2 linked regions of the Chroogloeocystis siderophila 5.2 s.c.1 genome follow. The protein of the gene in region 1 interacts with the protein of each later gene in a pairwise test. Links are inferred from orthologs where the notes say so. Each region holds a gene or a part of one and is shown in the gene's direction. Other genes may lie near its edges. The genes, in order: bioB and NIES1031_RS15295.

Region 1 (11,097 bases):
TTTGAACCAAACAGGATAAGCTGGTAGCTAATTAGAAATCAACGTCGATTTAGACAACTTTGGTTTCAAAATGGGTAACAATAAAAGCCCATTTTTGTATTATCTCCTATGCTTAAGGTTATGCACTCCAGCGCACAATCGCCGACACCAACTCCACGATGGGAAGAGCTTACTAATATTCAGCCCAACCCAGCCCAATTAGATAACATCAAGGCTCAGCTGGACTTGGTATTGTTGGCGCTTGAAGCTTTGGCGGGGATTGGCTCAGAGGCAATGCTCCAAGCTGCGGCTCAACTTAATCTAGAGTCCAAAATCCCAGACCGCGTAGCACTATGGCGACTACGCCAATCAAATCCACTTCGTAAAGGCGAAGGAGGAAGAAAAAAGCTCGATGTAGAAGAAGCGCGATCGCTTGTTTTAATCAGCTGCTACCTCGCAAAACAACACCAAGAACGAATTCGCCGCGCGGTTGCTTTGCTTGAACAAGTCACCCAAAACAATGAAGCTCCTCACAAAGCCGCTCTTTTAGGAGATTATCTAGATGCTTTCAGTAACACCTACCAAGAACGCATGGAGGAAGATGAAAACGTCTCCACCGATGTCCTAACTCAGTTGGCGCTCAAACTCTTGATTGACTTGTTATTTTATAGTGCGCCTGGCGGTCATCGTCGCCTTTGGTTAGCACTGCTAGATCGCTCGAAATAGTTAAGGGGCGAGGAGCGAGGAGCAAGGAGCGAGTGATTATTAACTAGTCTTGAATTCTGACATCATTCATAACTCCCAGTTTCCCGCTGATCCCTAACCCCTGACCCCTGACCCCTGCTAAGTTCTCACCTATGGCTTTGTCAAATTCACAGGTTCTCCGTCGGTATACTCCGCCCACTTGTACGTTAGAAATTGTGGCTCCTCAATCACCATTGTCGCGTTGGGCTGGGCGGACAGTAGCCACGCAGTTACGCTTTCATTTGCATTTTGACGATCCGCGATCGCCAGACCAACGAGTTCAGATTACAGGCGATCGCGAACAACTTGAAGCCTTACAGCAAGCCGTTTCAGTGTATGTGCAAGAGTTATTAAGTCAATCGCCAGCCCAATTTACTGCACAGTTGGCGTCGCAAACGACTGCGGCTGAGTCAACCACTTCGGTTGCTAATTCCCAAATCGTGATTTCACCTACCAATTCCTCTGATTCACCTTTTGCGCGGGCGCAACAAATCTTCCTGAAACCTGGTACAGGGTTATCACATACGCTCTTTTTGGGACCTCTAGCAACGCCCACAACCGGACCTGTAGTGCAGTTGAGCGTACTGCAACTTTTTGATTTAGCAACAGCTTTAGATGAATTTGAAGCGGATATTGTAGCCCTACCCAGCCTCAACCAACGTCGAGTAAGTACGACTCCTCCCGCTTGGGCAACGATTGCCGCCGGATTAACACTTGCCGTAGGTATCTTTGCTGTCTTACAACAACTTAATCGCCCTGTTCAACAAACAGCAACCAGTAATCAAATCACGGAAGATCCACAGCAGCTTGCGGCGCAGCCTTCACCACTACCACCTTTATCATCATTAGATACATTACCACCTCCACCACCTGCGGGTTCTCCTGTCCCCGTGCCTAACGCCCCCTTGCCCGCAATTCCTGTCCCAAACGCTAGCCCATCGACTGAATCAACCGCAGCCGCACCGTCGTCTACTCTTCCTGGGGGCACGACACCAGCGCCACAAACAACGGTCATTAGTCCAGGGTCGCCGAATAAAACCGGTACAGCTGCGGCGGGAAATTCTGCGCCCACAATCGCGATACCGAGTCCTTTAGCGCAACTTAACGCTCCTAATCCTGGTTCGCAAGCAGCAATATCTCAAACGCAGCGAACTGCACCAGCACCACAGCGACAGGCGGCAAATAACACGACTGCGGCAGTGCGATCGCCAAACCAACCTCCTCCAGCCCCAAGTCAACCTACATCGTTAGATAATATTAGTCAGGTAGCCGAAGCTCGACAATTCTTTCAGCGCCGCTGGGAACCAACAGAAGCTGTTAAGCAAACCTTGGAGTATAGTTTGCTGTTGGATGTTGATGGCACAATTCAACGTATTGAACCGCTAAATCAAGCTGCTAGAGACCAAATTGACCGCACTGGAATGCCTCTGATTGGCGAGCCTTTTGTATCTCCCATTGCTGATGGTCAAGTAGCTAGAATTCGAGTCGTTTTAACACCCGATGGCAAAGTGCAAACCTTTTTGGAAGATCGCGAAGCGCCACAAGTTTCGCGAGATCCGCGTGAGGCTGCTGAGTAACCAAAAAAAGGCTGTTGTTACAGCCTTTTCAACAAAAATTATATAAATCAAAGTTAATAGCGAGCCTTTTTCTGGGCTTGGCGCTTCTTACGCCGCCGATGAGCAGCAACAACAGCTTCTTCTACAGGGTATCCAACAATAGGGATGACTTGATACTGTCGCTCTTCTTCGAGTTTTTTCAGTTCGGTATAGTCAACCCAATGGATGCAATCAACTGGACACGTGTCAATTGCTTCCTGAATTAACTCTTCTGAGTCTCCGTCTTGACGGACGACGCGCGAACGACCGTAATCTGGTTCAATGTAGAAGGTGTTGCGGGCAACATGGGCGCAGTGCTTGCAACCAATGCAGGTGATTTCGTCAACATAAACACCTTTTTGCCGTAGTTCACCGCCTAACTCAGGTTCTAAGCCTGAACGTTCAGGTGCATCGCGAAAAATTCCACCTAGTTCGGGTTCAAGGTGCGACCGCATTGCTCCAGATTTTGCTCGCTCCAGCGGCATAAAATCAGACATTACGCACTCCAGCGCTGTACTAATAGTCGAATTGAACCGTCTTCGTTTTGTTGCTGTTCTGCTACTTGAAATCCTAAGCGCGAGGTTTCGTTCAATACTGTGTGATAGGCATAACGCTGCGTAATTTTTTTCAAGAAACCTTCGACAGACAAATTTTGCTGCCAATATTGCAAATCAGCAACAAGTTCGTATTCTTTGCCATTCCAACTAAAACCGACATCGTAACCATTCTCCTGCTCAATGGTGATTTCGGCATTACGAGTTTGACCGCGATAGCCTCGAACTGCTCTAGGACCAGATTTCCAATTAATACCTAAATCAGTGAGCGCAGCTTGTAACGATGAAAGATTACGGATTTGTGTTTTGATTTGGCTAAAGTGTGACATTGTAGTAGTTGTGAATTGAATCAAACTGGACTAGTTAGTAAAGTTACCACTCGCTAAAACTAGCTTGGGTTGTTGCAACTGTAGATTGGTGTTGTACTGCATTATAAAATTCTGAGCTTGGCTGGTGACTGACGACGTGTCCCAGTTCTGCTTCGATTGCGGCTGTGACTTCAGTACAAGTTGCTCCGACTATACCGGAAACTTTTTCCTGTACGCGACCATCGGGATAAATCACAAACTCTAGCGTTTCCATACTTCTAGCTAATCACCATAGCTTTATTTATAATTTGCACCGACACTGCATCGGCTGCTCGTTGCTATTTGTAAGCTTTTATGCCTACTGTACGCTCTCCTCACTATCACTATTGCTAAATAATGTTTCATCTATCGAATTATAGAGAATAAAAAATTAACAAAATTTAGCAATAGATGAAGTCTCACATCAATTATTGTCAGTTTCGCTTAACTCACCGCAGCAGTCAAGTAAGAATTAAGTAGCGAATGACTCGCGAACAGCGGGTAAAAGGAATAAATTGAGTCGTATTCTCTGATTTTTCTGGATTATTAACAGCTTTTCTAGTTAAAGAAGTTGATTTTTTTATGAGCAGCACTGAAGAAATTTATGATTCTCCGATTTGGCAACCATTCACCCAAATGAAAACCGCGCCGATACCTTTGAAAGTCGTCAAGGGACAAGGCGTGATGCTCGAACTCGAAGATAAACGCCAAATTATGGATTGTATTTCCAGTTGGTGGGTGACGATTCATGGACACGGCCATCCTATACTTGCTGAGGCGCTTTACAAACAAGCCCAAGCCTTAGAACATGTCATTTTTACAGGTTTTACGCACGAACCAGCTGAACAGCTAGCGAGAAAATTACTTCAGCATCTCCCAAAATCGCTGAGGCGAGTATTTTTTTCGGATAATGGCTCAACAGCGATGGAAGTCGCGCTGAAAATGGCTTATCAATATTGGTTTAATCAAGGAGAAAGCGATCGCACGACGTTTATTAGCTTTGAAGGTGGATATCACGGCGATACGATAGGAGCGATGTCGATCGCAGGTAATTCTCCCTGGGATCAGCCTTTTCACCGCTTAATGTTCTCGACAGAGCTTGTGCCTTTTCCTGCTACGTTTGATAATGATGCTGATGTCGAAGTACGTGAAGCACAAACTCTAGAAATCCTGACGCGGCTTCTCAAACAAAATCCTACGCGATATGCAGGTCTTTTTATCGAGCCACTTGTACAGGGTGCAGGGGGAATGCGAGTATGTCGTCCACAATTTCTACAAGCTTTAGGAAACTTGGCGCACTCGTTTGGTGTACTTGTCATTTACGATGAGGTGATGACAGGCTTCGGGCGCACTGGTGAATTATTTGCTTGCTTAAAAGCAGAAACCGCACCGGATATCATTTGTTTATCAAAAGGTTTATCAGGCGGCTGCTTACCTTTAGCTGTAACCGTTGCGACAGAGGATATTTATCGTGCGTTTTACAGTGATGATGTCAGTAAAACATTTTTTCATGGCCATTCATACACAGGAAATCCCTTAGCGTGTGCTACAGGCGTTGCGTCTTTAGAATTGCTAGAACAAAATCCTAACTTTCGCAATCTAGAACAGCAGCATCGCTGCTATCTAAAAAAATACTTGCCGGATCATCCCAAAATCGATAAAGTGCGCACTTGCGGGACGATTGCCGCGATGGATATCGTCACAGACAGTCAGAGTGGATATTTTAATGCGATCGCACCAATCCTCAAACAAAGGTTTCTAGCGGAAGGATTTCTCTTACGTCCTCTGGGGAATACGCTTTACTTGATGCCACCTTACTGCATTACCTCAGAGCAACTCGAATCAATTTATCAAGCGATCCGCCGCGTACTTGATACTATCATATAGCAATGGTCAATCAGAATTATGGCTTCAGTGATGAGCAAAGCATTGTCCCTGTTTTCATCATCATTTCTGACCTCTAATCCCCGACCTCTGACCTCTTCTTATGTTGAAATCTTCTGCACTTAACTGGAATGAACTTGCCGATCGCGCTTTGGCTGGAGAACTATTGACGCGGGAAGCCGCCCATGCGGTACTCAACGCGCCTGATTGTTTACTGCTTGAGCAACTTGCTGCTGCCTATCGCGTGCGCTACCATTATTGGGAAAATCGCGTCCGGTTGCATTTTCTCCTTAATGCTCAAAGTGGGCTTTGTCCAGAAGATTGTCACTATTGTTCGCAATCGAAGATTTCTACTGCTGAAATTGAGAAGTACCCACTCTTAGCTAAAGAAAAAATTTTAGACGCTGCTGCGCAGGCAAAGAAATTGCAAGCTGGAACTTTTTGTATGGTCATTTCGGGGCGTTCTCCCAGCGAACGAGTATTTACGCAGGTTCTGGACGCTGTACAAGCGGTTAAAGCCAACTATGATTTAAAAATTTGTGCGTGTCTTGGGTTGTTAAGTCAAGAGCAAACGCAGCGTTTAGCAGAAGTCGGGGTAGACCGCGTTAATCACAATTTGAATACTTCGGATGATTACCACTCGCAAATTTGTACGACGCATACGTTTGGCGATCGCATCGCGACAGTAGAAAATGTCAAAGCCGCAGGAATCACAACTTGTTCGGGCGGAATTATTGGGATGGGCGAGTCGGATGATGATGTTATCGACTTAGCATTTTCGCTACGGGAATTAAACGTTACAAGTGTTCCCCTAAATTTCTTGATTCCAATTCCAGGAACGCCGTTTGAGAAGATTCAAGAATTGAACCCGCGTCGTTGTCTGCGAGTGTTATGTTTATTTCGCTTTGTCCTTCCCGCACAGGAAATTAGAATCGCTGGCGGTAGAGAAGTTCATTTGCGATCGCTGCAACCTTTAGGACTTTATCCAGCAAACTCAATCTTTATTGGTGATTATTTAACAACTCCTGGACAAGCAACGCACAGCGATTTGGAAATGATTCGCGATGCTGGGTTTGCGATCGAATCTCCTGACGGTTCTCCGATAGAAACTGACTCGCTCAAAACGATGACTTCCTCAGTGTAAGCGAGTCCCTTATTATTTAAAACTTACTAGTTATAAGTAATTAGGAGCAGTCTATCTACTTTTAATCTGGTTTTTTGTACTATTTAGTAGTACTTATTTGTGTTGCTAATTTCTGAATTCTTGATAATTATAATAAATTAGTTTATTATGCCCTTCGATTTAAAGAAAATAGTTGTTTTGTCAAAAATGTATCCGTTTTTATTTTAAAACAACTAATAATAAGAAAAATCGAGTTATTTGCTGCTTGACGAAATATTAAATTATTTCAAGACCTATGAGAACGTCAGCAACTTAACTTTAATGTTTTGACATTTATGTAAAAAGGTGATGAGAATCATACTTTATGGGCATTACTTCCTGTAGTGTACTATTAATAGCAATTAGCTATTTGAACTAAGGGTAGTGCGTCAGGATAATGTGGGTTTGATAAAGTAGGGCTATCCTTCTCAGTGGCAACAAACAATGGAATGTCGGCTCTGTGGTCATGCGAAGGTCCACAAACACGGCAAAATGCCCAATGGACATCAACGCTATTTCTGCCCCAACTGCAAACAAACCTTCTCTGAAAGCATGGCATCGTCAGGCAGCAGACAGGACGACGGCATCGTCGGCAGAACAAGTTTGGCAAAGTCTGGGAGCAGACGAAAGTGACGACACGGTTAGTGGTAAGTTATTTCAACTGGAGTTGGCAGCATATTCTCCCCTTTCCAACAATAATCTGACGCACTACCGAATCTACTATGTCAGGATTTATGAATTTATTTAGCATAATTGAGCGATCGCGCGGTATTTTTGTCAAATTGAATACAGAAATATTTAATTGGATTCCTCAGTTTGCTGTAGGGAAATTTTCATTAAGTTAATGGATTTGAGACGGAGAACGAGCATGTCGCTTCAATCAAGCAATCAAATTTGTCGTTTAACACCTGCAATAGAAGGCGCAATCACTGCAAGTTGGAATCCAGTTTGCCACATCACTTACACGCGCGATACTTGGGTTAAACTGCTGCAATCACCTGGTGAATATGCATTTGCGGAAGCTAAATTGCTCTGTCAGGAATCCTCAGATACCTGGCTTGCCTGGGTACCGGATCATGGTGAAGTTCTTCTCGACCAAAGCGATTTCTATTGTTGATTGAAGGAATGAAATTGGTCAACAGCAATGAATACCGAGTCAGTTATCGATTGGGATGAAATGTTTGAGTATCTACCAGGAACGATTGTAGAACTTAAAAATAACCCAAGTATTTTGCATCGGATTGATTACTATGAAGCCATGATGGTACCTCCGATCTGGTTAGTCGGCGATCCGCGTCCGCGTTACCCAGGTGAATTGCAGATTATATCGCGTCAAGAAGTACAAAGCTGTGAGTTAGAGCCACAACAATCATTAGTCTAAGGTTTATTTCAGACTAGAGCCTTTTTAGTTCAAGGCTTCGATAGAGTTTGAAACCCTGAACTATAATAAGCACTCCCATTAAAATAATTTTTCTAAGGCACCTCAATCGGAATTAAAGTGTTTTCTGGTAAGTAACTGCGAAAACTGCCTTCATCAGCTAGCACTAAGACTAACCGTAATGGATAATCTGGAGGCATTTGCAAATCAGCCCACGGTACGGCAATTTCCAAGCATTTATTCAGTGCTACGCTAGCGCGACTATAACGCGGATGCCATTGATGATGTTCTCCAGCTTCTTGAAAATGAACTGATTGCGTGAGCAAATTGATTTCTAGCTGGTGATGATACAAATAGTTGAGTGGAGCTTCATTCGGTATATCTTCTAGTGGCACTGGGCTATTGTGCATCGTGCGATCAGGATAAAACCACAGTAAGTGTAACTCTGAAGGCAAATCGCGCCCTGGTTGTACACCCTGTTTTAAATCGACTCGTAGGTAGAAATTCAGGTGATCTACCCCATACCATAGACGCTGGATTGCACTGCTTTTGTGCATTGTTCCCCGCGCCCCACCAACTTCTAAACGCCCAGCACGATCCCAATCTTGCTCATCACCCATACCGTCAATAACAGGATGAATAAAGCCTTGGGGTCGATGATCGCCTAGGGCTTCATGCGATTCTACAGGTTGACGCAAATACGGCGGAATAGGCTCATTTAGTGCTTGATAGATACCGCACAAATGTTCGCGAAATAGTTGGTCAAAAATAGCATCTTGATTCGATGTATGACCTTCACCAAACCACCAAAACCAATCAGAACCTTCAGCAGCATACAAAGCTTCCCACGCTTCGGGATTGTTTTCTTCCGTTGCTTCAGGATGTTTAGCAAGTAAAGATCTAGCTTCCGCTAGCATATCCCAAGCGCGATTCTTTGCAGGATCGCCAATCCACGTTGTAAAACTACCATCTACCCAGGAACCGCTGTGTAATTGTTCTCCTGGAATCGTTGCAGTTGGGGGGAATTTTTCCAGGAATTCTGAAACAGTGACAAGTTTGATCTGTGGATGATCGCTGAGAGTTTGATATAAATTCTCTAAGAAAGGCTTACCATCTTGCGGGTAAAACTCCCAGCAGTTTTCGCCATCAAGCGCGATTGTGACTAACCACGGCTGATCGGGTTGACGGTGTTTATGCGAGTGCGCGATCGCTTCTAAGTGTCCGACTAAATCTGTTGCTGCTTGTTTAGCTGGCATGGAGCCATAAGTAAAACCAATTAAATCAGACAAACGGTGATCGCGAAAGACAATTACTAAATCACCTGCGGCAGTTTCTAAACGATACGGACGATAAAGCAACTCAGGTTCGCATACATTACCCGCGCCATCACGATGGAAAAAGTGGTGCAGTGTCCAACCTAATACAGCTTCATCCGAAACGATCCAGTTGAATCCTTGTTTAACAATGTAAGGTAAAATCTCAGGACTCACCGATTGTTCTGAAGGCCATAAACCACGAGGTTCTCGTCCAAAGCGATCTTGATACAATTCCCACGCTTTATACAAGTGCCGAGGAATATCTTCTGCCCATTGAAATCGGCGTTGGGGCAATGTCATACTGGGTACAGCTACGCGCCCCGAATTGGTATCGGCAAGTAATGGTAAAATTGGGTGCATGTAAGGCGTTGTCGTAACTTCCAACTGTCCTGCATTCTGCATTTCACGATGCTGGGGGATAATTCTACTCAGAATATCGCGTTGCTTAGAATAAATTCGCTGGCGATCGCTTAAAGTAAAATTCCGCCCTTGCTGTAACCACGCAGCGATTTCTGGATCGTCCCAAAAGAGCGGATCGATCCACGCCAGATTGTGCCACGCCAATAAATCGCTATAGTCTTGTAACTGCCAATTTTCTAAACACCACGCTTTCCCCTTGTCTTGTCTTTGGTGGTACAACTCGGCATAACGCGGGTGCGGGTCAATTAACGTGTGGTGATTCGCATCAAAAAAATGCTCGATGATAAATTGTCGTTGTTCCTGAGAAAGTTGTTCGGTTGGCGTCAAGCTGACAGCTAAATACGGGTCAAACGCCGTGCCAGCGATATAGTCTTCGAGTTGCAAAATCAACGAAGGAACCAAGTTAACAGTTTGATGCAACTTTGGATAGCGTGCTAGCAGTAATACTAAATCTAAATAATCTTTTGTACCATGCAGCCGTACCCAAGGCAGTCGGTATTGACTATGTGCAGACAACGAAATGCTGCTATCTCGACCTTTGTACAGTGGCTGATGTTGGTGCCAAATCAATGCAACGTATAGAGGATGCGCCATAAGCTAGGGGCTAGAGGCTAGACTTTACTAGGTTTATCAGGAAGCCAGAAAAATTATTATATTTTCTTAACCACTTTAGCCTAATATGCTTTCCTAGTCCCTAGTCCCTTTTACCTATTGACTACAGCACTTGCTCAACTTCCGCAATTTCTGGAATCATTTCGCGTAGACGGCGCTCGATGCCCATTCTCAACGTCATTGTCGAACTGGGACAAGCACCACACGCGCCTTGAAGCCGTAACTTGACTACAGGACCGTCTAGTTCAACCAACTCGACGTTACCGCCATCAGACATCAGGTAAGGACGCAATTCATCCAGAACTGTTTCTACATTGTTTACTGTCAGTTCCATTGATTTAGACCTCGTTCAGCTTATAAATTGTTAATAACTCGATCCTAGATCTAATTTATAATCGTCCGCAGCCAGTGAATTAATTATGCCTCGACAGTCGCGGGTTCGAGTAACTTGATATTTGAGAAATTAAATTCCGTCGTGGTGCGTTCTCCATTTTCATACGAATGAATAACTTGCTTTGTCATCACATAGTAGTCGCCTACTTTTTCGTAGGTATCTTCAAACTTTAATACTCGGATGACATCGTTCGTTTGGGGATTGCGGAATACAGCATCGTAGCGCGAAGCAACGTAACCATTTCCCGTATCTAAACTTTCATGCGTATCAATAACGAACGCCATACGTCCCATAACGCGGCTAACTTGGCAAATTTCTGTACCGCGAATTTTGTAGTTAGACCCCATTGAATCGCCCTTCACGAGGATCTCAACCGCCCCAGAAGCATCGGTTTCACCTAAGTTGAACTCGTGCTTGCTATGCGATTGCTCGAAACTAGAGCGCTTGCGGTGTGTAACAATATCGCGTAACTGCGTGTAGATACTTTCTTGCACTTCTTCGTTGTCAATACCAGTAACTTCCACACTCCAATCGCGATTGATGCGTATGTGACCTGTATAAACTTCAGAATCTTGCTTTAACTCGACATCAGCACTATAGCCAGGAAAGTTTTCATCCCAGGTGTAGCGATTCTCGTAAGCAGTTTTAAATAGTTCAGTGGCGTTTAATTGTTGTGTCATTTTGATCGTTCTGATTTCAACCTTACTATTAT
Region 2 (8,774 bases), on another replicon or contig:
AGCAGCTGATGACTGAATTGCCGAGTTGCTAACTGCGTCTATACCTTTAGTAAAGTATAGTTATGACTCGCGTATCGGTTTGAGCTAGCTTATGAAAATGTCCAAGTTTGATTTTTAGATAGGAAAAATGCCGTAAGTGTATATGAAAGCCGAACGCACTCGCAGTCAGGAGCGAATCCTAAAATTGCTCAAAAGCCTCAACAAAGCAATTTCTGCTCAAGATATTTATGTAGAGTTACGCAATCGCAACCAAAGCGTAGGGCTAGCGACAGTATATCGAGCATTAGAAGCCTTAAAGCTAGAAGGCGTAGTGCAAGTGCGGACACTGGCTTCTGGAGAATCGCTGTATAGTTCAGTGCAGCAAGATAAGCACCATTTGACTTGTTTGCAGTGTGGCAGATCGATTGCTATCAATCAATGCCCTGTACACGATCTAGAAACTCAATTGCACCAAGCCCACCAGTTCAAAATCTTCTACCACACCTTAGAGTTTTTCGGGCTATGTAATCAATGTCAGATGGCTCAAGCTACGGGTGTAGGTGCTGAGTAGGAAGCTTCAGGAGCAGAGGTGCAGAGGAGAAATACTAAATACTATGTATAAATATTTTCCACTTGATCCCCAGTCACTAGCAACTAGACCTCCTGCATGAATCACAGACGCCCTCCGACTTTCTTCAGGGCTATCCGAGCAAAGTTTACTTTCGTACACTAAAAGGTCAGTGGACTTTGTTTTATTTAGCTAGCGAATTTATTCGCGATCCGCTTCACGCAGGAGGTCTCTTCTACTATTATCCACTAAATACTAGTCACTTTTTGACTCGCTCCTCGGCTCTATTTAGTTAATGCGATCGCCATTCACCTGCGGTAAATTATGCGAACCATCAGACACAATCGAACGCATTCCTTCAATCGTTGCGGGGATACTACGCGGATCCATAAACATCACTTTACTACTGTCACTACTACCGATTTTTGTTCCCATGTCGAGATAATTCTGCGCAATTAAAAATTGCAGCGCTTCTCGCGCCTCAGGGCTCGTTTGCAGCGTTTTTGTAATGATTTGTAAGGCTTCAGCAGTGGCTTGAGCCTTGAGAACTTGTTGCTGGCGTTCGGCTTGAGCTTGTAAAACAATTGTTTTTTGGTGCGCCTCCGCTTGAAGAATCGTTGCTTTTTGTTGTGCTTCCGCCTCTAGGATTTGGGCTTCGGCTCTACCTCTAGCGCTATTCACCGCCGATTCGCGATCGCCTTCGGATGTCAAAATCGCCGCGCGTTTACGCCGTTCAGCAGACATTTGCAATTCCATCGATTCTTGAACCGCAAGTGAAGGAATAATATCTCGCAATTCTACTCGCGTAACTTTGACTCCCCAAGGATCTGTGGCAATATCTAAATCGCGTAATAATATTTCATTGATTTGAGCGCGAGCCGTAAACGTTTCATCTAGCTCTAATCTACCCATTTCCGAACGAATTTGTGTTAATACTAAATTCACCATTGCTGACTGGAGATTTTCTACCTTGTACCAAGCTTTCTCCATATCAACAATCCGCCAGTACACAACCGCGTCGACCTCAATCGAAACATTATCACGGGTAATGCACTTTTGTGGCGGAATGTCCAGCACTTTTTCCCGAATTGTTTCGCGGAAAACAACTTTATCAACAAAGGGAAAAACAAAGTTCAACCCAGGTTCAAGTTTTTTGTTGTAACTACCGAGTCTTTCTACCAAGGCTTCATTACCTTGATTGATGACTTTTACCGAACCTGCTAAAGCCGAACCACCCAAAGCTAAGGCGACAAGCAAAAATAATTCATTCATGAAATTTCCTGTTTATTGAGGATAAAGTTACTAATTTGGGAGATATAGGGAGTTTGTAAATAGTTGGCAAACAACTACCGATGTGAAATTTTTAATACATCACTCACCCCTCTTTCCGCGCTCCTCATCCCTCCTAATGCAACAGATCTTCTGGTACAACAATCAAAGTCGTACCTTCACGGCGGACAACATAGACTTTTTGAGAAGGCGCGATCGCTAAATGCCGATCCTCACACCGCGCCCGCCAAGAATTTCCTTCATAAATAACTCTCCCATCTTTACCAGCGGGAATTTCGGTTAATGTCTCAGCAATAAATGCCTCTTGTAGTTTTTTGCGCTTGGGTATCAATAGACGGCGCGACAGTAAGATCAAAGCCGCTGATAGCCCTAGCCACAAGAAAGCTTGCAAGCTCAATTGGGGAACGATTAATGATACTATTGCCACAACAAAGGCACTAAGCCCCATCATAAAAGCGACAAACGCCGTTGGTAGCACTAGTTCCATCAAACAGAGAATTGCCCCTGCTATTAACCATAATAGCGTGACGTTTATCGGCATCTTGGTGTTTAAATAGCTAAGTGCACAGTAATCTACTGATGTAAGAAGTGACTTGATCTGCTTCTAGACACGCTGCAATTACAGAATGCGCGAGCAAGAGATAATGACCTCAGAGTGTATCATTAATACCAATCTAGCCCATGCTTCGTTTAATCAGGAGTAAGTTTAATTGAATTTAAAAGTTTTTTAAGCTCACGCAGTACCGTTCTTAATCTCCCTGACCCCTCATTTATGGCTTAATGTGTATAACAAGGGACAATCTTATGCAAAGATAAAGAGGTTGTCTGGAATAAGCAATTGTATTGAATAATTTTGCATTGCTTCTTGAGAGGGAAACACTCTAATTACAAGTCTATGAAAGTTGGCGATCGCGTCCGCGTTAAAGAATCAGTCATTGTTTACCATCATCCCGAACATCGCGGTGAACCTTTTGATATCAAAGGCTTAGAAGGCGAGATTGTGAGTTTTGCTAATGAATGGCGAGGCAAACCAATCAGCGCTAATTTGCCAATTCAAGTTCAGTTTACTAAAAAGTTCAAAGCTCATCTGCGCGAAACTGAAATTGAGGTTTTATCATAGTTTGGCTCTTGGCTAAGGGCGATGGAGATGATTTGTTATCTAACTCCTTGCCCGACGAAACCAACTAAAAACATTGATTTCACTACGCATTTGCTCTAATTCTTGTCTATGGCATTCGGCTGTGGTAAAGTACCAAGCACAATACTGTTGCAACTGTGTGCGTATCTGGACTTCGTGATAAAATTGACGTGTTGCTTGGTAAGTTGCAAAGATATCCTGTGTTTCCGGTGGCGGTAGCGGGATGATGTAATGGAACTGGTTAGCCATGAGTTGAGCAAAAGAAGTCATCTTGCTGCAATTATAGCGATCGCGACTTAGAGAAATTTGTGTCTAAATGCATAATTTAGTAGCTAATTGATTGACAAATCTTTTGTGGCTAGCCACTAGAGGTTGCGCCTGCCCAGGCAAAATCTGCCTTTGCAGACTAACAGCAGCGGTTTCTAACCGGCGGGTTTCAGAGTTTCGTCTTTCTTACAACCAACCGCGTAAACGATAAACGACTAAACCAACATATTCTTTCAAAGCACGAGTAGACTGATACAATCGCTCGGCTTCTGGTAGTAAATTCAACAGTGAAGCTTCAGAAGAATTACTGATATATTGCATATCACCGCTTGCTAAAAAATCGGTAGGTGCGGGAATTGCTGAAATTCTTAGTTTATTAAAGATGGCAAGCGATCGCGGCATATGCATTGCAGAAGTAACGAGTAATACTTGATTAAACTGACGCGCTTGCAGAATTTTTTTGACATTAACTGCATTTTCGTAGGTGTTGAGCGAGTCTGGTTCTTGAATAATTGCCGTTTCTGGTACGCCCAACTGCTGCATAATAATTGCCATATCAGCAGATTCCGATGGACCAGCACCACTCCAATCGATCCGCCCACCGCTAAGAATTACGAAAGGCGCTTTTTTTTGATGATACAACTGCGCCGCATAAAACATGCGATCGCTTTCTTCCGATAAGTCTACAGAAGGGCGTGGCGGAAATGCAGGTTTAGTAGCACCGCCTAAAACGACGATAGCGTCAGCGTTGGGTAATTGCTGGGGAATATTTTGAAATTCGAGCGATCGCACTAAAGATCGCGAAACCCAGCCGTTACTCGCCAATAACAAAACGATAAGGGCTATAGTTAACGCCGTTGATGCTTGACGCGGTTTTTTCCACAACGTCACTAAGGCAAATATGATGAGAATACACGCCAATCCTAGCGGGTAGAAAAATAAAGGTAATAGCTTTGATAAATACAAAAACATCTGTAAGTAAGTGGGTAAAAATATAACGTATCTCAAAGTTTGGTAATTGGTAATTGGTAATTTGAAAAATACTTATTAACAATCACCCATCACCGACCTCAAAAAGTGTGATAGTTTGATTATGCCCACCTACTTATTAGAGCAAATCGCATTAGATTAGGCAAAAATTGGTTGTAAATCTAAAACAAATCCAGGAAGAACATCTTCACCGGATAAAGTTGTCGGTGCAGCTAAAATTTTCACTTCTTGCCCAGCGCGATAAATTTCTACTTGTTTAGTACTAGGATCAATTAACCAACCAAGTTGTAAACCGTTGTCTAAGTATTCTTGCATTTTGACTTGAGTATCAGCCAACTCATCAGTTTCCGAAAGCAGTTTGATCGCAAAATCTGGACACAAAGGTAGAAACTTCTTTCTTTGCGCTTGAGTTAAAGCATTCCAGCGCTCAATTCTTACCCAAGAAACATCAGGAGAACGCGTTGCACCATTTGGTGAGCGAAAACCTGTCGAAGAGTCAAAAGCTTTTCCGAGGTTGGTTTGGCGATTCCAATTACCAAGGTCAATATAAATTTCAAGGTTTCTATTTCCCGTCTCTCCTCCCCTAGGTGGCATAATAATTAATTCTCCCCTAGTGGTTAATTCTAATTGCAACTCGCGATTAGCAGCGGCGAGTTGTTCGAACTGCTCATCAGTAAGTTTGAGAACTAGGGGAAGTTGTAGAGTGACACTCATATTACATCAAATCCTAGGATTAATGCCAGAAAAAAGCGATCGCTGCTTCTCAAGTGTAATTAAAAGCGATCGCACTTCTTAAATCACGAACTATCGATAAGTTAATTTTGGTTCGGGCTGCGCATTAACGATTTCATTTGCTACTTTAAAATCTTGCGCGATTAAGCGTGCAGTCATTTTAGCCGACATCATGACGCTGGGAGTTCCCGCCCCTGGTTGCGTTCCCGCACCGACAAGATAGAGATTTGCAATATCTTCGCTACGATTGTGCGGACGGAAAAACGCTGACTGGTACAACCGAGGTTCTGGACCAAAAGCATTACCTACATACGAATTAAGTGTATGCTCGAAGTAATCTGGCGTAATAAAGCTTTTGTGTACTAAACGCTCAGTCAATCCTGGTAAATAACCGCGTTCGTCGATAAACTTCAAAACCGTATCCGCCAGCGGTTCTCCCAATTGCTGCCAATCTAATTTAGAACCATTATGCGGTACAGGTAATAGAGTATATGCCGCATGATGACCAGGAGGAGCGAGCGACGGGTCGGTTAATGTGGGAACGTGTAAGTATTGTGAGAAATCTGCTGCTAAAATCTTACGTCCAAAGATATCTCTTAAAAGTTCTTCATAGCGTGGACCGAGGATGATCGTGTGGTGGCGCAGTTTGTCTGCTTCGTGGCCATCGGCTTTGAATCCAAAATAAATGACAAACAATGACATCGACTGTTGAGTGAGTTTGATGCGGATATCACTATTCCACCGTCGATATTTCGAGTCAATTAATTTACCGTAAGTATTTGCCCAATCGCCGTTAGATACTACCAAATCGGCATTTAATACACTACTATCTGCTAAAGTGATACCTGTGGCAACTTTTTTGCGTCCTTGGCGCGTAACATTAATCTGGGTAACTTCGGCATTATAAAGCATTTTACCACCGAGTTCTTCAAATTTGCGCACAAAGCCATTCACAAGTGCGCCTGTACCACCCATCGCGAAATGAATACCCCAGGTTTTCTCAACAAAGTGAATCATCGCGTAAATTGCGGGAACAGATAGCGGATTTCCGCCGACTAGCAAAGTTTCAAAACTAAAAACTTGTCGCAGCTTGTCGCTTTTAAAATACTTGCTACTGAAGCTAAAGAGATTGCGCACCGCATCCAAGCGTATGAGATCGGGAGCAACTTTGAGCATCGATCCAACCGTGCCAAAGTGCGTGTAACCAAGTTCTAAAAAGCCGCGATCAAAAATTGCTTTTGCATCTTGGTGAAACCGTTCATAGCCTTCTAAATCGCCAGGTTCGCCCAAGCGCTGAATCTGTTCGCGGGTATGCACTGGATCGCCATCGTAGTCGAAGAAAGAACCATCGTCGAAATAAATGCGATAAAACGGCAGAATCGGCACAATTTTGACATAACGGCTCGTGTTTGAGCCACCAGAAACACCAGTTTTAATTCTTTTGCTTTCATCAACAATTTCATCTGGAAAATCTGGCGTTGCGAGATCTGCGCGATCGCGTTCGAGGGAAAACAGTTCTTCAATAAAATGGGGAACGGTGATCACCGTAGGTCCCATATCAAAAGTAAATCCATCCGCATGACGCACGTACGCCCGTCCGCCAGGACTATCAAGTTTTTCTACAATGGTAGTGTCGAATCCCAAGCTTTGCAGGCGAATTCCCATAGCTAACCCACCGATACCGGCTCCGATCACAATGGCCTGCTGGCGACTCATACTCAACTCCTCTCAGGAATTTAACAATATTTAATCTTTCCTTATTATGCCTTTATCTACAAGCTAAGCGGCGATCGCTATGCCTACAAATCAATGTACAATCTTGGTCAAGTCTTGGAGGTTGGTAAGCGATCATTGGTAAAAACCTTTGTTCGCTATCCGTTACCATTTACCTATTACCCATTACCAAATCAAAATCCTTAAGCTCTCATGTGTCAACTGCTGGGAATGAACTGCAATGTTCCAACAGATATTTGTTTTTCGTTTGAGGGCTTTTCGGCGCGGGGAGGAAGAACAGACGAACATCAAGACGGTTGGGGGATTGCTTTTTTTGAAGGTTTGGGATGTCGGATCTTTCTAGATGCTAAACCCGCGATCGCCTCTCCCGTTGCAGATTTAGTACGACGCTATCCGATTCACTCTACACATGTCATTGCACATATCCGTAAAGCAACTCAAGGTGGAATTGCGTTAGTTAATTGTCATCCGTTTCAACGCGAACTCTGGGGACGATACTGGGTATTTGCGCACAATGGCAATCTTTTAGATTTTCACGCACAGATAACTCATTATCAGCCAGTAGGTCAAACTGATAGCGAACGTGCCTTCTGCTTAATTCTCGAAGCTTTACGACAAAGCTTTCCTACAGGCAAGCCTCTATTAAAAGAATTATATCCTGTGTTGCGCGACATCACCGCATTGATCGCCGACAAAGGTATTTTTAACTATCTACTTTCTGATGGCGAACACTTTTTCACCTACTGTTCAACAAAGCTATGCTACATTGTCCGACAAGCACCGTTTGCGGCAGCACATTTAATCGATGAAGATATTACAGTAGACTTTCAAAAGCTCACTACACCATGCGATCGCGTTGCGGTGATTGCTACAACTCCCCTGACGGATAACGAAGTTTGGACGCAGATTCACCCAGGAGAACTACTCGTCTTTCAGGATGGTTTACCTTATAAATTTTAAAATTAAAAAGTTCTCTTTGGTAAACAGTTAACAGTGAAGAGAGTATAGAAAGACTTTGTCAACTGTCAGCTAGATAGTTGAGAAAATTTAGCACTACAAAAACTTCTATCTTCGTGACTGACTAAAAGAAATGTGACACTCTCCTATTTGGATCTAAACCAGCCCTAGGAAAATGCCACTAATCACCTTGTCTTTTGTAAGTGGAGGTATCTTGGTATGAACGCTTTGTCTGACATATTATTGCAATAAATTCTTAATTAAATCAAGTAGTTGCTGATTAGATTTGAAAATTCAATACAAAGAGGAACGAGTAATAAACCTCTTGCATGAATGCGATCGCCCATAGCGCTGCTATGCATAGTCGGGAAAATGGCGAAAGGCGAAGGCTTAACTGACGGGTGTTGCCTACAGCACTCTGGTGCAACTTTATAAGCACTGGCAGGAGTTGGGAACTTTTGGGCAAACTCAGTTGTGCTTGATGTCTGCAACCTTTGATGACAGACCATTACAAGGGTTAGAGGTAGAGCGATATGAGCTAGACACTGAAGATCTTGCTCATGCAGAATTGGCGGCAAAAGTGACTCGCCCGAAGCCTGTCTTTAGAGCCGCTGTTGAGGATGTTGTAGATGTTGCTGCTTTAGTGGAAGCTCATCACTTGCCAGGAAGCTTATCGCTTGTGGTTGTTAATACAGTAGAGCGCGCACGCGAAATTGGGAGATTAATATCAAACTTAGCGCCACTGGTCATCCACAGTCAGTTTTTAGGCATTGACCGCGAGAAGTTACAGCAGAAGTCAAAGGTTATCAAGGAGTCATTGTTGCAACTCAAGTCGTAGAAGCAGGGGTAGATCTAGATGCCGTGCTGATTACAGAACTATGTCCTTGGTCTTCGTTTGTGCAGCGCTACGGGCGGTGTAGGCGTAAGCGAACAGAGAATACAGTGCAGATTCATTGGCTCGACTATCAACAAGAATGGAAAACGCGTCCTTATGATGCTACAGAATGTGAAGCAACCCGCGATCGCTCAGTGCAACTGCCAGATGCAAGTCTCCATAAACTTGCTGAAATTCCTTTACCAAAGCTGGATTTACCAAGTTACCAGTTGACGAAGCGCGAT

Evidence for each region.
Region 2: the proteins of bioB (region 1) and NIES1031_RS15295 interact in binary tests that used the Escherichia coli proteins (3 or more experiments, as listed by UniProt). The link is inferred for Chroogloeocystis siderophila 5.2 s.c.1 from one-to-one orthologs.

Annotation. Positions count from the first base shown.
Region 1 is NZ_MRCC01000003.1:110,812-121,908, reverse strand. What follows is about bases 4,284-7,226. They hold bioB (biotin synthase BioB), read left to right. Parts: upstream 4,284-5,206; coding sequence 5,207-6,247; downstream 6,248-7,226. Other genes in these bases: NIES1031_RS03905 (hypothetical protein), read left to right, coding at 7,134-7,226; bioA (adenosylmethionine--8-amino-7-oxononanoate transaminase), read left to right, coding at 4,284-5,106. Also shown: NIES1031_RS03950 (DUF3038 domain-containing protein), read left to right, coding at 109-705; NIES1031_RS03945 (DUF4335 domain-containing protein), read left to right, coding at 837-2,300; NIES1031_RS03940 (ferredoxin), read right to left, coding at 2,354-2,815; NIES1031_RS03935 (DUF1257 domain-containing protein), read right to left, coding at 2,815-3,201; NIES1031_RS03930 (DUF2997 domain-containing protein), read right to left, coding at 3,245-3,454; more of bioA, read left to right, coding at 3,802-4,283; more of NIES1031_RS03905, read left to right, coding at 7,227-7,382; NIES1031_RS03900 (hypothetical protein), read left to right, coding at 7,410-7,646; NIES1031_RS03895 (glycoside hydrolase family 57 protein), read right to left, coding at 7,739-9,973; NIES1031_RS03890 (NifU family protein), read right to left, coding at 10,095-10,325; NIES1031_RS03885 (DUF3386 domain-containing protein), read right to left, coding at 10,409-11,065. UniProt on the Escherichia coli protein: Catalyzes the conversion of dethiobiotin (DTB) to biotin by the insertion of a sulfur atom into dethiobiotin via a radical-based mechanism.
Region 2 is NZ_MRCC01000012.1:94,009-102,782, forward strand. What follows is about bases 5,939-8,774. They hold NIES1031_RS15295 (class II glutamine amidotransferase), read left to right. Parts: upstream 5,939-6,890; coding sequence 6,891-7,658; downstream 7,659-8,774. Other genes in these bases: crtI (phytoene desaturase family protein), read right to left, coding at 5,939-6,680; NIES1031_RS15300 (hypothetical protein), read left to right, coding at 8,077-8,493; NIES1031_RS15305 (hypothetical protein), read left to right, coding at 8,517-8,774. Outside these bases: NIES1031_RS15255 (Fur family transcriptional regulator), read left to right, coding at 143-550; NIES1031_RS15260 (SPFH domain-containing protein), read right to left, coding at 836-1,819; NIES1031_RS15265 (NfeD family protein), read right to left, coding at 1,953-2,378; NIES1031_RS15270 (ferredoxin-thioredoxin reductase variable chain), read left to right, coding at 2,733-2,957; NIES1031_RS15275 (hypothetical protein), read right to left, coding at 2,997-3,224; NIES1031_RS15280 (YdcF family protein), read right to left, coding at 3,429-4,214; NIES1031_RS15285 (Uma2 family endonuclease), read right to left, coding at 4,371-4,946; more of crtI, read right to left, coding at 5,037-5,938.